DNA from 3 places in the Micrococcus sp. NPDC078436 genome. Region 1 is predicted to be linked to each of the others. Evidence: predicted binding sites of a transcription regulator. Region 1 holds the regulator's gene; each other region holds the start of a gene.
What was found. Region 1 encodes HrcA, which represses chaperone genes, less so after heat shock. Its sites were predicted from a motif close to TTNGCACTCGNNNNNNNCGAGTGCNAA; they were not measured.
Positions count from the first base shown of each region.

Region 1 (4,205 bases):
GCGGCCTCCGGAAGGGCACCCAGCCCGTCCGCGGCGTCCTCGTGGAGCACGAGGAGCACGCGTCCCTCCCGCGCCAGGGACGCCGCGCCCGTGCCGGAGACGGGCTCGCGCACCTCGGGCACCCGCGCCCGGCGGGCCTGCTTGGCCGCGGCGTGGGCGGTGTCGGCCCACTTCTGCCGGGCCTTGGCGGCCTTGGGACCCTTCCACCGCACGATCGAGCGCTCCGCCTCCCACGGGACCACGGCGTGGACCCCGAGCTCCACGGCCGCCTGGACCGCCATGAGGTCGCGGTCACCCTTGGCCAGGGCCTGGACGAGAACGAGGCGCGGCGCGGGATCGGGCTCCTCGTCCACCTCGTCGAGCCGCACGTCGACGGCGTCGGGGGAGGCGGCCAGCACCGTCCCGTGGCCGCGGCGGCCGGAGCCGTCCGCCACGAGCACGGACTCCCCCGGGGCAAGGCGCATCGCGGCGGCGGCGTGCCGGGCCTCGGAGCCCGTGAGGGTCACGGTGGCCCCGGCGGCCGCTCCCTCGAGCGCCCCCGCCGCCAGGTGGAACAGCGGCGCGGTCACAGGTTCTTCAGGTTCTCCCGCAGGCGGGCGAACACGCCCCGCTGCTGCGGGGCGCCGTGGACCACGTCCTCGCCGCGGATCTCGGCCAGGCGCGTGAGGAGCTCGCGCTCCTCGCCGGTGATGTCCGTGGGGGTGGTGACGACCACGTCCACCTTGAGGTCGCCGCGACCGGAGCCGCGCAGCCGGCCCACGCCGAGGCCGTGCAGCGTCTCCACGTGCCCGGACTGGGTGCCCGGCTCCAGGGTCACGCTCTGCTTGCCGTCCAGGGTGTCGAGGGTGATGCTCGTCCCGAGGGCGGCGGCGGCCATCGGGACCGTCACGGTGGTGGCCAGGTGGTCGCCCTCGCGGCGGAAGACGGGGTCCGGGCGCACGGCGATCTCCACGTAGAGGTCGCCGTTCGGGCCGCCGGCGGGGCCGGCCTCTCCGCGGCCGGCGAGGTGGATGCGGGTGCCGTCGTCCACGCCGGCGGGGATGCGCAGGGTGAGGGGGCGCTCCGTGCGCACTCGTCCCTGGCCCGAGCACTCGGTGCAGGGGGTGGGGATCACGGTGCCGAAGCCGCGGCACGCCGGGCACGCCTCGGTGGCCATCACGGTGCCGAGCATCGAGCGCATCGGCCGCTGCACCATGCCGCGGCCGTGGCAGGTCTCGCAGGTCTCGGGGTCGGTGCCGGGCTCGCAGCACGAGCCCTCGCATCGCTCGCAGCGCACGGCCGTGTCCAGGTGGAGGGTCTGCTCGCTGCCGAACACGGCGTCCTTGAGGTCGATCTGCGCGGTGACGAGCGCGTCCTGGCCCCGGCGCGTCCGGCTCGCGGGGCCCCGGCCGGCGCCGCCCGCCGCGGACATGAAGGTCTCGAAGATGTCGGCGAAGCCGCCACCGCCAAAGCCGCCGAAGCCGCCGCCGAACCCGGCGGAGCCGTTCTCGTTGCCGGTGGTGTCGTAGCTGCGGCGCTTGTCCTCGTCCGAGAGGACCTCGTAGGCGTGGGAGATGCGCTTGAACTGCTCCGCGGCCTCCGGGCTGGGGTTCACGTCCGGGTGGTGGGTGCGCGCCAGCTTGCGGTACGCGCGGCGGATCTCCTCGGTGCTGGCGTCGCGGCTGACGCCGAGGGTCTCGTAGTGGTCGGACACGGTGGGGGCACTTCCTTCGCGGGGGTCGGGGTCGACGCGGGCGTCGAGGTCAGGGGGTGAGGATGCGGGAGAGGTAGCGGGCGATCGCGCGGACGGAGGCCATGGTGCCGGGGTAGTCCATGCGCGTGGGGCCCACCACGCCCACCTTGGCGACGGCGCCCGGCCCATAGGCGGCGGCCACCACGGAGGTGTCCGCGAGCGAGCCGGCGTTCTCGGAGCCGATCCGCACGGACACCCCGTGCGCGTCCTGCTCCATCTCCGTGAGCAGGCGCAGCAGCACCACCTGCTCCTCGAGGGCCTCCAGGATCGGTCCGATCGAGGCGCCGAAGTCCCCCGTGGAGCGGGCCAGGTTGGCGGTGCCCGCCATGACGATCCGGTCCTGTCGGCCCGCCTCCAGGAGGCTGCGCACCGCGCTGACGAGCGCGTCCGCCGTGGGACGCTGCTCCGGCGGCACACCCGTGACGGCTGCGTCCAGCAGGGCGGCGGCCTGCCCAGCCCCTCGGCCGATCATCGCCTGGAGCAGGAGCAGGCGCAGCGCGGCGAGGTCCTCCTCCGCCACGAGACGCTCGAGTGGGACCACCCGCTGGTCCACCCGGCCGGTGGAGAGGATGAGCACGGCGAGCACGCGCGTGGGCGTCAGGGAGACGAGCTCGAGGTGGCGCACGGTCGAGCCGTCCTCGTGCGGGAACTGGGCGACGGCCACCTGGTGGGTCAGCTGGGCGAGGAGGCGCACGGTGGCCTCCATCATGTGCTCCGTGTCCTGCTCCGAGTCCAGCAGTGCCTGCACGGCTCGGCGCTCGGCCGGAGAGAGGGGCTTGACCTCGGAGATGCGGTCCACGAACACGCGGTAGCCCTTGTCCGTGGGCACCCGCCCCGCGGAGGTGTGGGGGGCCACGATCAGGCCCTCCTCCTCGAGGGCGGCCATGTCGTTGCGCACCGTGGCCGAGGAGACGCCCAGCGCGTGACGCTCGACGATGGCCTTGGAGCCCACGGGCTCGCTGAGGGCCACGTAGTCCTCCACGATGGCCTGGAGCACCTGCAGTCGGCGCGGCTGCTCCGTCATGACGGTCTCCTTCCCTCCGATGTCTGGCACTCGCCACATCCAAGTGCCAATCCTACCGCCCTTGGTACCGTGCCCGACATGGACTGGAGCACGTGGGGCCCCGCGGGCCACGATTCCCTGACCCGACCGCCGGCGCGGCGCACCCCCGAGGTGCCGGCCTCCCCCGGCGTCGTGGTGGAGGACGTCGGCTCGGGGTTCACCGGCGCCGTCGTGCGCACGGAGCGCTCCGGCGGCGTGCACGTGGTGGTCCTGGAGGATCGCCGCGGCGTCCGCCGCTCCTTCCCCCTGGGCGGCGGATTCTGGATCGACGGCGAGCCCGTCACCCTCACCCCTGCGACGACGACGGCGTCGCGCGCGCCCGCCCGGACGGCGTCGGGATCCCGCCGCGTGGAGGGGGTCCGGGCGCGCACCGCCCGCGCGTCGCGGATCTGGGTGGAGGGCGTGCACGACGCCGAGCTCGTCGAGAAGGTCTGGGGCGAGGACCTGCGCCTCGAGGGGATCGTCGTGGAGCCGCTGCACGGCGTGGACGACCTGGCCGGGGCGATCCGTGAGTTCTCCCCCGGCCCCCGGCGCCGCCTGGGCATCCTCGTGGACCACCTCGTGACGGGCTCGAAGGAGGAGCGGATCGCCGCGGAGGCGATGCGGGTGCCCGGAGCGGCCGGCAACGTGCTCATCCTGGGCCACCCCTACGTGGACGTCTGGCAGGTCGTCAAGCCCGCCGTGCTCGGCATCGAGGCCTGGCCCGTGGTCCCGCGCGGCCAGGACTGGAAGACCGGCGTGCTGAAGGGCCTGGGCTGGCCCCACGGCACGAAGGAGGCCACCGGACTGGGCTGGAAGCGGCTGCTCTCCCACGTCACCACGTACGCGGACCTCGAGCCGTCCCTGCTGGGCCGGGTCGAGGAGCTCATCGACTTCCTCACCGCGGAGGACCGTGGCTGAGCACGCCGGGGCGCCGGCTCCGCCTCCCGTCGCCGCGCTACACTGATCGGGCCCCGCGCCCGCCCCGTGCGGCCGGGACCTTGCCGCCCCTCAGGAGGATCCGCCGTGAACACCACCCCGCCGCAGACCGGCCAGCCCCGTGCCGCGGCCTGGGTGGCTTCCGCCGGCACCGAGGGCGGACCCCTCAGCGCGAAGCAGGACCGAGACCGCGCCGCCTTCGGGCACCTGAGCGTGGCGCTGGGATGTCTCGGACCGCTGCTCGTGTGGCTGCGCTACCGTGACCGCGGACCGTTCACCGCTCAGGAGGCCAAGGAGGCGCTGAACTTCTCCGTGCCGCCCACGCTGCTGGTGGTGCTCTTCCTGCTCCTGGGCGCCCTCCCGGTCATCGGGCCGATTCTCGCGATCCTCGGCGCCCTCACCTGGGTGGCCATGTCCTGCTACGGCGTCATGGGGGCCGCGAACGTGTCGAAGGGCCGCCCCTTCCGCTACCCGTTCAACCTGCGCGTCCTG
Region 1 covers NZ_JBFBLX010000002.1:10,698-14,902, forward strand. Annotated here, with positions in the region: gene AB0302_RS01720 (16S rRNA (uracil(1498)-N(3))-methyltransferase) at 1-569, opposite strand, end outside; gene dnaJ (molecular chaperone DnaJ) at 566-1,693, opposite strand; gene hrcA (heat-inducible transcriptional repressor HrcA) at 1,743-2,756, opposite strand; gene AB0302_RS01735 (DUF3097 domain-containing protein) at 2,835-3,695, shown strand; gene AB0302_RS01740 (DUF4870 domain-containing protein) at 3,801-4,205, shown strand, end outside.

Region 2 (4,205 bases), on a different contig from region 1:
GCGCCCTCTCCCCCGCGCCCCCCTGGCGCAAGACCTCATCACGCGGCGGTCCGTCACGGCGCCGGGTCCGACGTCCCGGACCGCCATCGATCCCGTTGCGTCAAGGACGCGGCCGCGGAGCGCCCCGGTGCGCCAACGGAAGCGGGCACAGGTGCGGAGACGCGAAACGGCCCGTCATCTGCGCGCGCAGATGACGGGCCGTCGTCGTGAGGGAGCCGGCCCTGCCGGCGACGTCACTCAGCTCAGTGCTGGTGGCCGTGCTCGTCCTCGTCCTCGGGCTTGTCCGCCACGAGGGTCTCGGTGGTGAGCACGAGCGCCGCGATGGACGCCGCGTTGGCCAGCGCGGAGCGGGTGACCTTCACGGGGTCGATCACGCCGTCGGCGAGGAGGTCGCCGTACACGCCCGTCTTCGCGTTGTAGCCGTGGTTCGGCGCCAGCTCGGCGACCTTGGAGACGACGACGTAGCCGTCCTCGCCCGCGTTCTGGGCGATCCAGCGCAGCGGCTGCTTGAGCGCCTTGCGCACGATCTCCACGCCCGCGGCGGCGTCCCCGGTGAGGGCCTGCACGTCGGCGTCCTCGTCCAGGACGGAGAGGGCGTTGATGAGGGCGGTGCCGCCGCCGGCGACGATGCCCTCCTCGAGCGCGGCACGCGTGGAGGACACGGCGTCCTCGATGCGGTGCTTGCGCTCCTTGAGCTCCACCTCGGTGGCGGCGCCCACGCGGATCACGCCGATGCCGCCGGCGAGCTTGGCGAGGCGCTCCTGCAGCTTCTCGCGGTCCCAGTCGGAGTCGGTCGCGGCGACCTCGGCCTTGATCTGGGAGACGCGGGCGTCCACGTCGGCCTTCTCACCGCCGCCGTCCACGATCGTGGTGTTGTCCTTGGACACGGTGATGCGGCGGGCGGTGCCGAGCACGTCGAGGTCGGCCTGCTCGAGCTTCATGCCGAGGTCCGGGGAGACCACCTGGGCGCCGGTGAGGATCGCGATGTCCTGCATCATGGCCTTGCGGCGGTCGCCGAAGCCCGGGGCCTTCACGGCCACGACGTTCAGGGTGCCGCGGATCTTGTTGACCACGAGGGTGGACAGGGCCTCGCCCTCGACGTCCTCCGCGATCACGAACAGCGGGCGGTTGGACTGCAGGACCTTCTCCAGCAGGGGCAGCAGCTCCTGCACGTTGGAGATCTTGCCGGAGTTGATGAGGATGTACGGGTCCTCGAGCACGGCCTCCTGACGCTCGGCGTCGGTGACCATGTACGGGGACAGGTAGCCCTTGTCGAACTGCATGCCCTCGGTGACGTCCAGCTCCGTCGAGGTGGTGGAGGACTCCTCGATGGTGATGACGCCGTCGGTGCCCACGGTGTCGAAGGCGCGGGCCAGCAGCTCGCCGACCTCGTCCGACTGCGCGGAGATGGCGGCCACGTGGGCCACGTTCTTGCCCTCGACCGGGCGGGCGTTCTCCAGCAGGCGCTTCTCGACGGCGGACACGGCCGCCTCGATGCCCTTCTTGACGTCGTTCGGCGCGGCGCCGGCGGCGACCTGGCGCATGCCCTCGTTCACGAGGGCCTGGGCCAGCACGGTGGCGGTGGTGGTGCCGTCGCCCGCGATGTCGTTGGTCTTGGTGGCGACCTCCTTGGCGAGCTGGGCGCCCATGTTCTCGTAGGGGTCGTCCAGCTCGATCTCACGGGCGATCGTGACGCCGTCGTTGGTGATGGTGGGTGCGCCCCACGCCTTGTCGAGCACCACGTTGCGGCCCTTGGGGCCGAGCGTCACCTTGACGGTGTCGGCGAGCTTGTCGATGCCGGCCTGGAGGGCGCGGCGTGCGTCGTCGTTGAATGCCAGCTGCTTGGCCATGACGGACGCTCCTTTCGGTTCAGGAAGTCTTCAGGAAGTCTTCGGGGAGTGCGGGACGCGTCGGGCCCGGGGCGGCGCACCGGTGGGGTGCGCTCCGCTCACCGGGCCCGACGCGCGGGGGTCACTTGGTGACGATGGCCAGCACGTCGCGGGCGGAGAGCACGAGGTACTCCTCGCCGCCGACCTTGACCTCGGTGCCGCCGTACTTGGAGTACAGGACGACGTCGCCCTCGGCGACGTCCACCGGCACGCGGCTGCCGTTCTCGGCGACGCGGCCCGGGCCCACGGCCACGACCTGGCCCTCCTGGGGCTTCTCCTTGGCGGTGTCCGGGATGACGAGGCCGGAGGCGGTGGTCTGCTCGGCCTCCAGCGGGCGGACGACGATGCGGTCCTCGAGGGGCTTGATGGCAACGGACATGCTGCACACTCCTTCTTGTTCGACGTGCGGGCCGGCGACAGGGCCGCCGAGTCTGCGTTGACGTGGTCTCAGGGGGTGCCACGGGCGTGGAGACCCTCCGTCGTCGCGGTGCCGCAGGGTCCATCCTCGGGCGTTGGCACCCGGTACCCCCGAGTGCCAGTGTCGACTCTACTCCGGGCCTTGGCACTCCTTCAACACGAGTGCCAGCCGCGTCCGGGGGCGGGGTCCGCTCGCCGACTCGCCGCGCGGCTCGAGTCGTCAGCGCCCACTCATGGCCCCTGCCGTATGGACCCGGTTCCAGGGTGGTCACAACACGCCGTCTGCAAGAAGTTCAGGCGGCGTGTTGCGACCAGCCTGCGGGGGGCCCGGGCGGAGCGGTGGCGGCGGGGCCGGAGACAGGGCGGGAGGGCCATAGGGGTCGTCGGGAGGGAGGCGGGACCACCCTCCCCCGGAGCGGACACGCAACGCCCCTGCACAGCGGCCGACGGCGGGCTGCCCCATCCCCAGATGTGCTCACCGCGAGCGTCGCACGGTCCCGCTGCGCCGAGGCTTCGGCCATGTCGCCGACGACGCCCTCGGGCCTTCCTCCCCTGCCTCCTGCGTTCACCACAGCTGAAGCGCGGACAGCGGGGGTGCCCCCTCAACGGCTGCGACGCGCTGACCTCTCCACTCCCCTGCACGGCGTGCGGGTCCGCGCGGAGTCTCCCGGCCCGTCATGGGCGGACGTCGGCCTGGCCGAACCGGGCCACGGATGGAGCGGTGCTGTCCTCGCCGCCCTGCTGCGCCGACGCGGTGCGGCGGTGCTCTCCCACGACACCGCGGCGCATCTGCACGGCATGCCGACCCCGCACGCCGCGGCCCCCTCCAGCCTCGTCCACGTCACGCTCCCGCCGGGGCAGCGGCTGCGGCGCGAGGGCGTCGCCCCGCACCGTCGGGATCTTCCAGCGCACCACGTGGGTGCCGTCCACGGGCTGCGGGCCACCACGCCGGAGCGGACCTGGGTGGACCTGTGCACGCGCGGCGCTCCGTGGACGCCGGAGGACCTCATCGCCGCCGGCGACCACCTGCTCGCCCGGCGCTGGTCGCGGCGAGGACGACGCGAGCCGGCGTCGACTCCGGATGGGCTGGCCGCCGTCGTGGAGGCGCTGGGTGGTGTACCGGGCATCGATGCGGCGCGACGGGCGCTGGCGCAGGTGCGCGTGGGGTCGGACTCTCCCCTGGAGACGCGTGTGCGGCTCGATCTGATCGCTGCGGGGCTGGGCGAACCCATCCTGCAGTTCCGCCTCGACGCCGCCGATCCCCAGTGTCCCGAGGTGGACTTGTACTACGCCGACGGCGCCGTCGCTCTCGAATACGACGGCGCGCATCACCTCGCGCGGGAGCAGCAGGCCCGGGACGCCCGGCGGGACCGCTGGCTCCTCGCGCGGGGGGTCGCTCCCCTGCGGGTGACGGTCGAGGATCACCGTGAGGCCTGCCGACGGCTGGTCGAGGTCATTCTCGGACGGCGGGCGGCGGGGCATCGCATCGACCCGCGCCCGGAGTCCACCTCGCAGAGTGGTCACGACGCGCCGCCTGCAGAGAGTTGAGACGGCGTGTTGTGACCACTCTGGGAGGGTGTGGGCGTCTCTGGGAGGGTGTGGGCGTCTCTCGGAGGGTGTGGGCGTCGGATGGAGGGACCGGAGACCACACGGGCGGCCGACGGCAGCTCCAGCCCAGCCCAGCCCCGCTCAGTAGTAGACGGCGAGCGGGCCGGCCGGCCCCTCCACCACGTGGCACGGCGTCTTGAAGATCCGCTCGAGGACCTCGGGGCGCATGATCTCGTGGGGCGAGCCCGTCTCCACCACCTGGCCGTCGCCCATGGCCACGATGTGGTCGGCGTAGTGCGCGGCGAAGTTGATGTCGTGCAGCACGATCACCACGGTGCGGCCCAGCTCGTC
Region 2 covers NZ_JBFBLX010000017.1:23,513-27,717, reverse strand. Annotated here, with positions in the region: gene groL (chaperonin GroEL) at 243-1,850, opposite strand; gene groES (co-chaperone GroES) at 1,972-2,268, opposite strand; gene AB0302_RS09810 (hypothetical protein) at 2,982-3,236, opposite strand; gene AB0302_RS09805 (hypothetical protein) at 3,222-3,854, shown strand; gene AB0302_RS09800 (ATP-binding cassette domain-containing protein) at 3,996-4,205, opposite strand, start outside.
Region 2: a site for HrcA is predicted at 2,449-2,475, ahead of groES (co-chaperone GroES). Genes of this name have one in related genera too.

Region 3 (4,205 bases), on a different contig from region 1:
CTCGAGGCGCTGGACGAGCTCGACGCCGCTGGTGAGGACCTCGGCGCGGACCCCCGCGCCGTGCGTCTGGCGGCCTGGTTCCACGACGCCGTCTACGCGGCGGACCAGACGGCCGACCCCGGCCAGGACGAGGCGGACTCGGCCGAGCTCGCCCTCCACCTGCTCGGCGATCCGCGGCTGCGGGTGCCCACCGCCCTCGTCGCCGAAGTCGAGCGGCTCGTGCTGCTCACCGTGGACCACCGCCCAGCCCCGGGCGACCCCGCCGGGGCTGCTCTGAGCGACGCGGACCTCGCGGTGCTCGGCAGCTCCCCCCAGGGGTATGACCGCTACGTCGAGGCCGTGCGCGCGGACTTCGCGCACGTCGCTGACGCGCACTGGCGCACCGGGAGGGCTGCCGTCCTCCAGCACCTGCTCTCCGCCGAGCACCTCTACGCCACCGCCACCGGCCGCGCCCGCTGGGAGCAGCCGGCGCGTCAGAACCTGCGCCGCGAGCTGGAGGCGCTGCGCTCCTGAGCCGACACGGCGAGGCCCGCCTCCCCGGATCGGGAAGACGGGCCTCGCGTGCTGGGCGCCCGGGAGGACCGGGCGGGCTCAGCGGGTGGTCACATCATGCCGCCCATGCCGCCCATCGGGTCCATGCCCTCGGCACCGCCGGCCGGGTTCTTCTCCGGCTTGTCGGCCACGACGGCCTCGGTGGTGAGGAACAGGCCCGCGATGGACGCGGCGTTCTGCAGGGCGGAGCGGGTCACCTTGACCGGGTCGTTGATGCCCGCGGCCAGCAGGTCCTCGTACTCGCCGGTGGCGGCGTTCAGGCCGTGGCCGGCCTCGAGGGTCTTGACCTTGTCCGCCACGACGCCCGGCTCCATGCCCGCGTTGAAGGCGATCTGCTTCAGCGGGGCCTCGATGGCGACCTTGACGATGTTCGCGCCGGTGGCCTCGTCGCCCTCGAGCTGCAGGCCCTCGAACGCCTTCGCGCCGGCCTGGATCAGGGCCACGCCGCCGCCGGCGACGATGCCCTCCTCCACGGCCGCCTTGGCGTTGCGCACGGCGTCCTCGATGCGGTGCTTGCGCTCCTTGAGCTCCACCTCGGTGGCCGCGCCGGCCTTGATGACGGCCACGCCGCCGGCCAGCTTGGCGAGGCGCTCCTGGAGCTTCTCGCGGTCGTAGTCCGAGTCGGTGTTCTCGATCTCGGCGCGGATCTGGGCCACGCGGCCGGCGATCTGCTCGGCGTCGCCGGCGCCCTCGACGATGGTGGTCTCGTCCTTGGTGATGACCACCTTGCGGGCGGTGCCCAGCAGGTCGAGGGTGGCGTTCTCCAGGGAGAGGCCGACCTCGGAGGAGATGACCTGGCCGCCGGTGAGGATGGCGATGTCGGCGAGCATGGCCTTGCGGCGGTCGCCGAAGCCCGGAGCCTTCACGGCCACGGACTTGAAGGTGCCGCGGATCTTGTTGACCACCAGCGTGGCCAGGGCCTCGCCGTCGACGTCCTCGGCGATGATCAGCAGCGGCTTGCCGGACTGCATGACCTTCTCGAGGATCGCCACCATGTCCTTCACGGCGGAGATCTTGGAGTTCACGATGAGGATGTAGGGATCCTCGAGGACGGCCTCCTGGCGGTCCGTGTCCGTGACGAAGTAGCCGGAGATGTAGCCCTTGTCGAACCGCATGCCCTCGGTGAGCTCGAGCTCGAGGCCGAAGGTGTTGGACTCCTCGACGGTGATGACGCCCTCCTTGCCGACCTTGTCCAGCGCCTCGGCGATGAGGGCGCCGATCTGCGGGTCGGCGGCGGAGATGGACGCGGTGGCGGCGATCTGCTCCTTGGTCTCGATCTCGCGGGACGCGGAGAGCAGCTCGGCGGTGACGGCCTCGACGGCCTTCTCGATGCCGCGCTTCAGGGAGAGCGGATCGGCGCCGGCGGCCACGTTGCGCAGGCCCTCGCGCACGAGCGCCTGGGCGAGCACGGTGGCGGTGGTGGTGCCGTCGCCGGCGACGTCGTCGGTCTTCTTGGCGACCTCCTTGACGAGCTCCGCGCCGATCTTCTCGTAGGGGTCCTCGAGCTCGATCTCCTTGGCGATGGACACGCCGTCGTTGGTGATGGTGGGGGCGCCCCACTTCTTCTCGAGCACCACGTTGCGGCCGCGGGGGCCGAGCGTCACCTTCACGGCGTCCGCGAGGGTGTTCAGACCCTTCTCCAGACCGCGGCGGGCCTCTTCGTCGAATGCGATGGTCTTGGCCATGAGTGCATGTCCTTTCTGGACGTCACGTTCCTTGCTGGTGGCTGACCCGCACCGATGCCCGCGACGGACGGCCCGGAACGGGGCCTCACCGATGGACAGGTCCTCCTCCACGGGGGTGCCGGCCGGGGTACGACTGGCAGTCCCACCTTCGGAGTGCTAACCCCATTATGAGCACTCTCCCCGGGAGAGTGCAAAAGGCTGGGGCGTCGTCCGCCCGCATCCGCACCGGGCGGACGACACGAGGACGGCGTGCGGGTCCGGATGCACGCGACCCCCGTGGGCGCCGTCCCCTCAGGGGGTGGCGCCCACGGGGGTCGCACAGCGTCGGCGGACGCGCCGCCGACGGGGTCAGCCGGTGACGACGACGGCGACGCCGTCGACCTGCAGGTTCGGGCTCTGGACGACGGGGAGGCCCAGCTCGCGGCCGACGGCCTCGGCGGCGGCCTTGTCCCCGGAGCGGTTGTACATCACGGTGGAGGCGCCCACGCGGGGGCCGCTCCAGTTCTGGGCGGACACCGACGTGAAGCCGGCGTTCTTGAGCTCCTGCGCGTTGCGGGCGGCCAGGCGGTTGATGCGGGTCGCGTTGTACACCGTCACACGGGTGCTCTTCGCCGCTGCAGCGGCACGGGAGGCCTCGGCCTTGCGGGACGCCTCGGCGGCCTGCGAGCGCGACGCCTCGGCGGCCTGCGAGCGGGAGGCCTCGGCGGCCTGGGAGCGCGATGCCTCGGCGGCCTGGGAGCGCGATGCCTCGGCAGCCTGCGAGCGGGAGGCCTCGGCAGCCTGGGAGCGCGATGCCTCGGCGGCGCGGGCGGCCTCGGCCGACGCGGCGGCGGAGCGGGAGGCCTCCGCGTCACGGGACGCCTGGGCGGCGGACTCCTGCGCGGCACGGGAGGACTCGGCGGCCTGCGCGGCACGGGAGGACTCGGCGGCCTGCGCGGCGGCGGAGGACTGCTCGGCGGCGCGGGAGGCCTCCGCGTCACGGGACGCCTGGGCGGCGGACTCCTGCGCGGCACGGGAGGACTCGGCGGCCGGGGCGGGCCCGGTGCTCGACGCGTCCGTGGTCGCGGAGGGCGGGGCAGGCTCGGTCGAGGACGCGGCGGCCTCGGAGGAGGAGGCCGGGGCGTCGGTCGTGCTGTCCGTGGGCGCCGAGGAGGACGAGGAGTCCGCCGCGCCGGCCGTCGGGCGGTCGTCCCCGCCGGTGAGCCACGGCAGGATCACACCCAGGAACAGGCCCGCGAGCAGCACGAGCCCGGCGAGCAGCAGCAGCGGGCGGAGAGCGCCCCCGCCTGCGCCGCCGGACGCGGCGGTGGCGCCGCCGGCGGCCGGTGCGAAGGACGCGCGGTGCGCGCCGCGCTGCTCGGTGTACTCGGGGACGTCGTCGAAGCGGTCGGGCCGGTATGCCATCGGTCAGTTCTCCTGGCGGGGGGAAGCGGGAGCGGTGGACGAGGGAGTCACGGGCCTCCTGATCGCCCGACGCCGGGTGCCGCGCGTGCGCAGCAGGCGGCGGACGAGGAGGGGGCGGTAGGCCAGGGCGGCCTCGCGATCCAGCAGTCCGTTCAACACCTGATAGTAGGCGGTCGGCGCCAGCCCGAGGCGCTCCCGGATCGCGTGGTCCTTCGCGCCGGTGTGCCGCCAGGTCGCGGCCTCGAGATCGAGGACGGCCCGTTCCTGCTCCGTGAGACCGCCGAGGGGCGCGCGGGAGGCGCGCGCGGCGGCGTCGTCGGGGCGGAGATCCGGCTGAGACATGACGGCCACTCTAGTGACCGTCGCGGCCGTCGGCGCGCGGATACGCTCGGAGCATGGATCTCCTCGCACCCCTGGACCCCGGATGGGAGAGGGCGCTGGCCGCGCAGTCGGACGCCTTCGAGCACGTCGGCGCCGCCCTGCGCGCGCGCCGCGACGCCGGCGAGCACGTCCTGCCCGCGCCGGAGGACATCCTCCGGGCCTTCCGCCAGCCCTTCGACGACG
Region 3 covers NZ_JBFBLX010000011.1:56,428-60,632, forward strand. Annotated here, with positions in the region: gene AB0302_RS07645 (DUF4031 domain-containing protein) at 1-513, shown strand, start outside; gene groL (chaperonin GroEL) at 603-2,237, opposite strand; gene AB0302_RS07655 (LytR C-terminal domain-containing protein) at 2,586-3,641, opposite strand; gene AB0302_RS07660 (DUF3263 domain-containing protein) at 3,645-3,983, opposite strand; gene AB0302_RS07665 (uracil-DNA glycosylase) at 4,037-4,205, shown strand, end outside.
Region 3: a site for HrcA is predicted at 2,371-2,397, ahead of groL (chaperonin GroEL). Genes of this name have one in related genera too.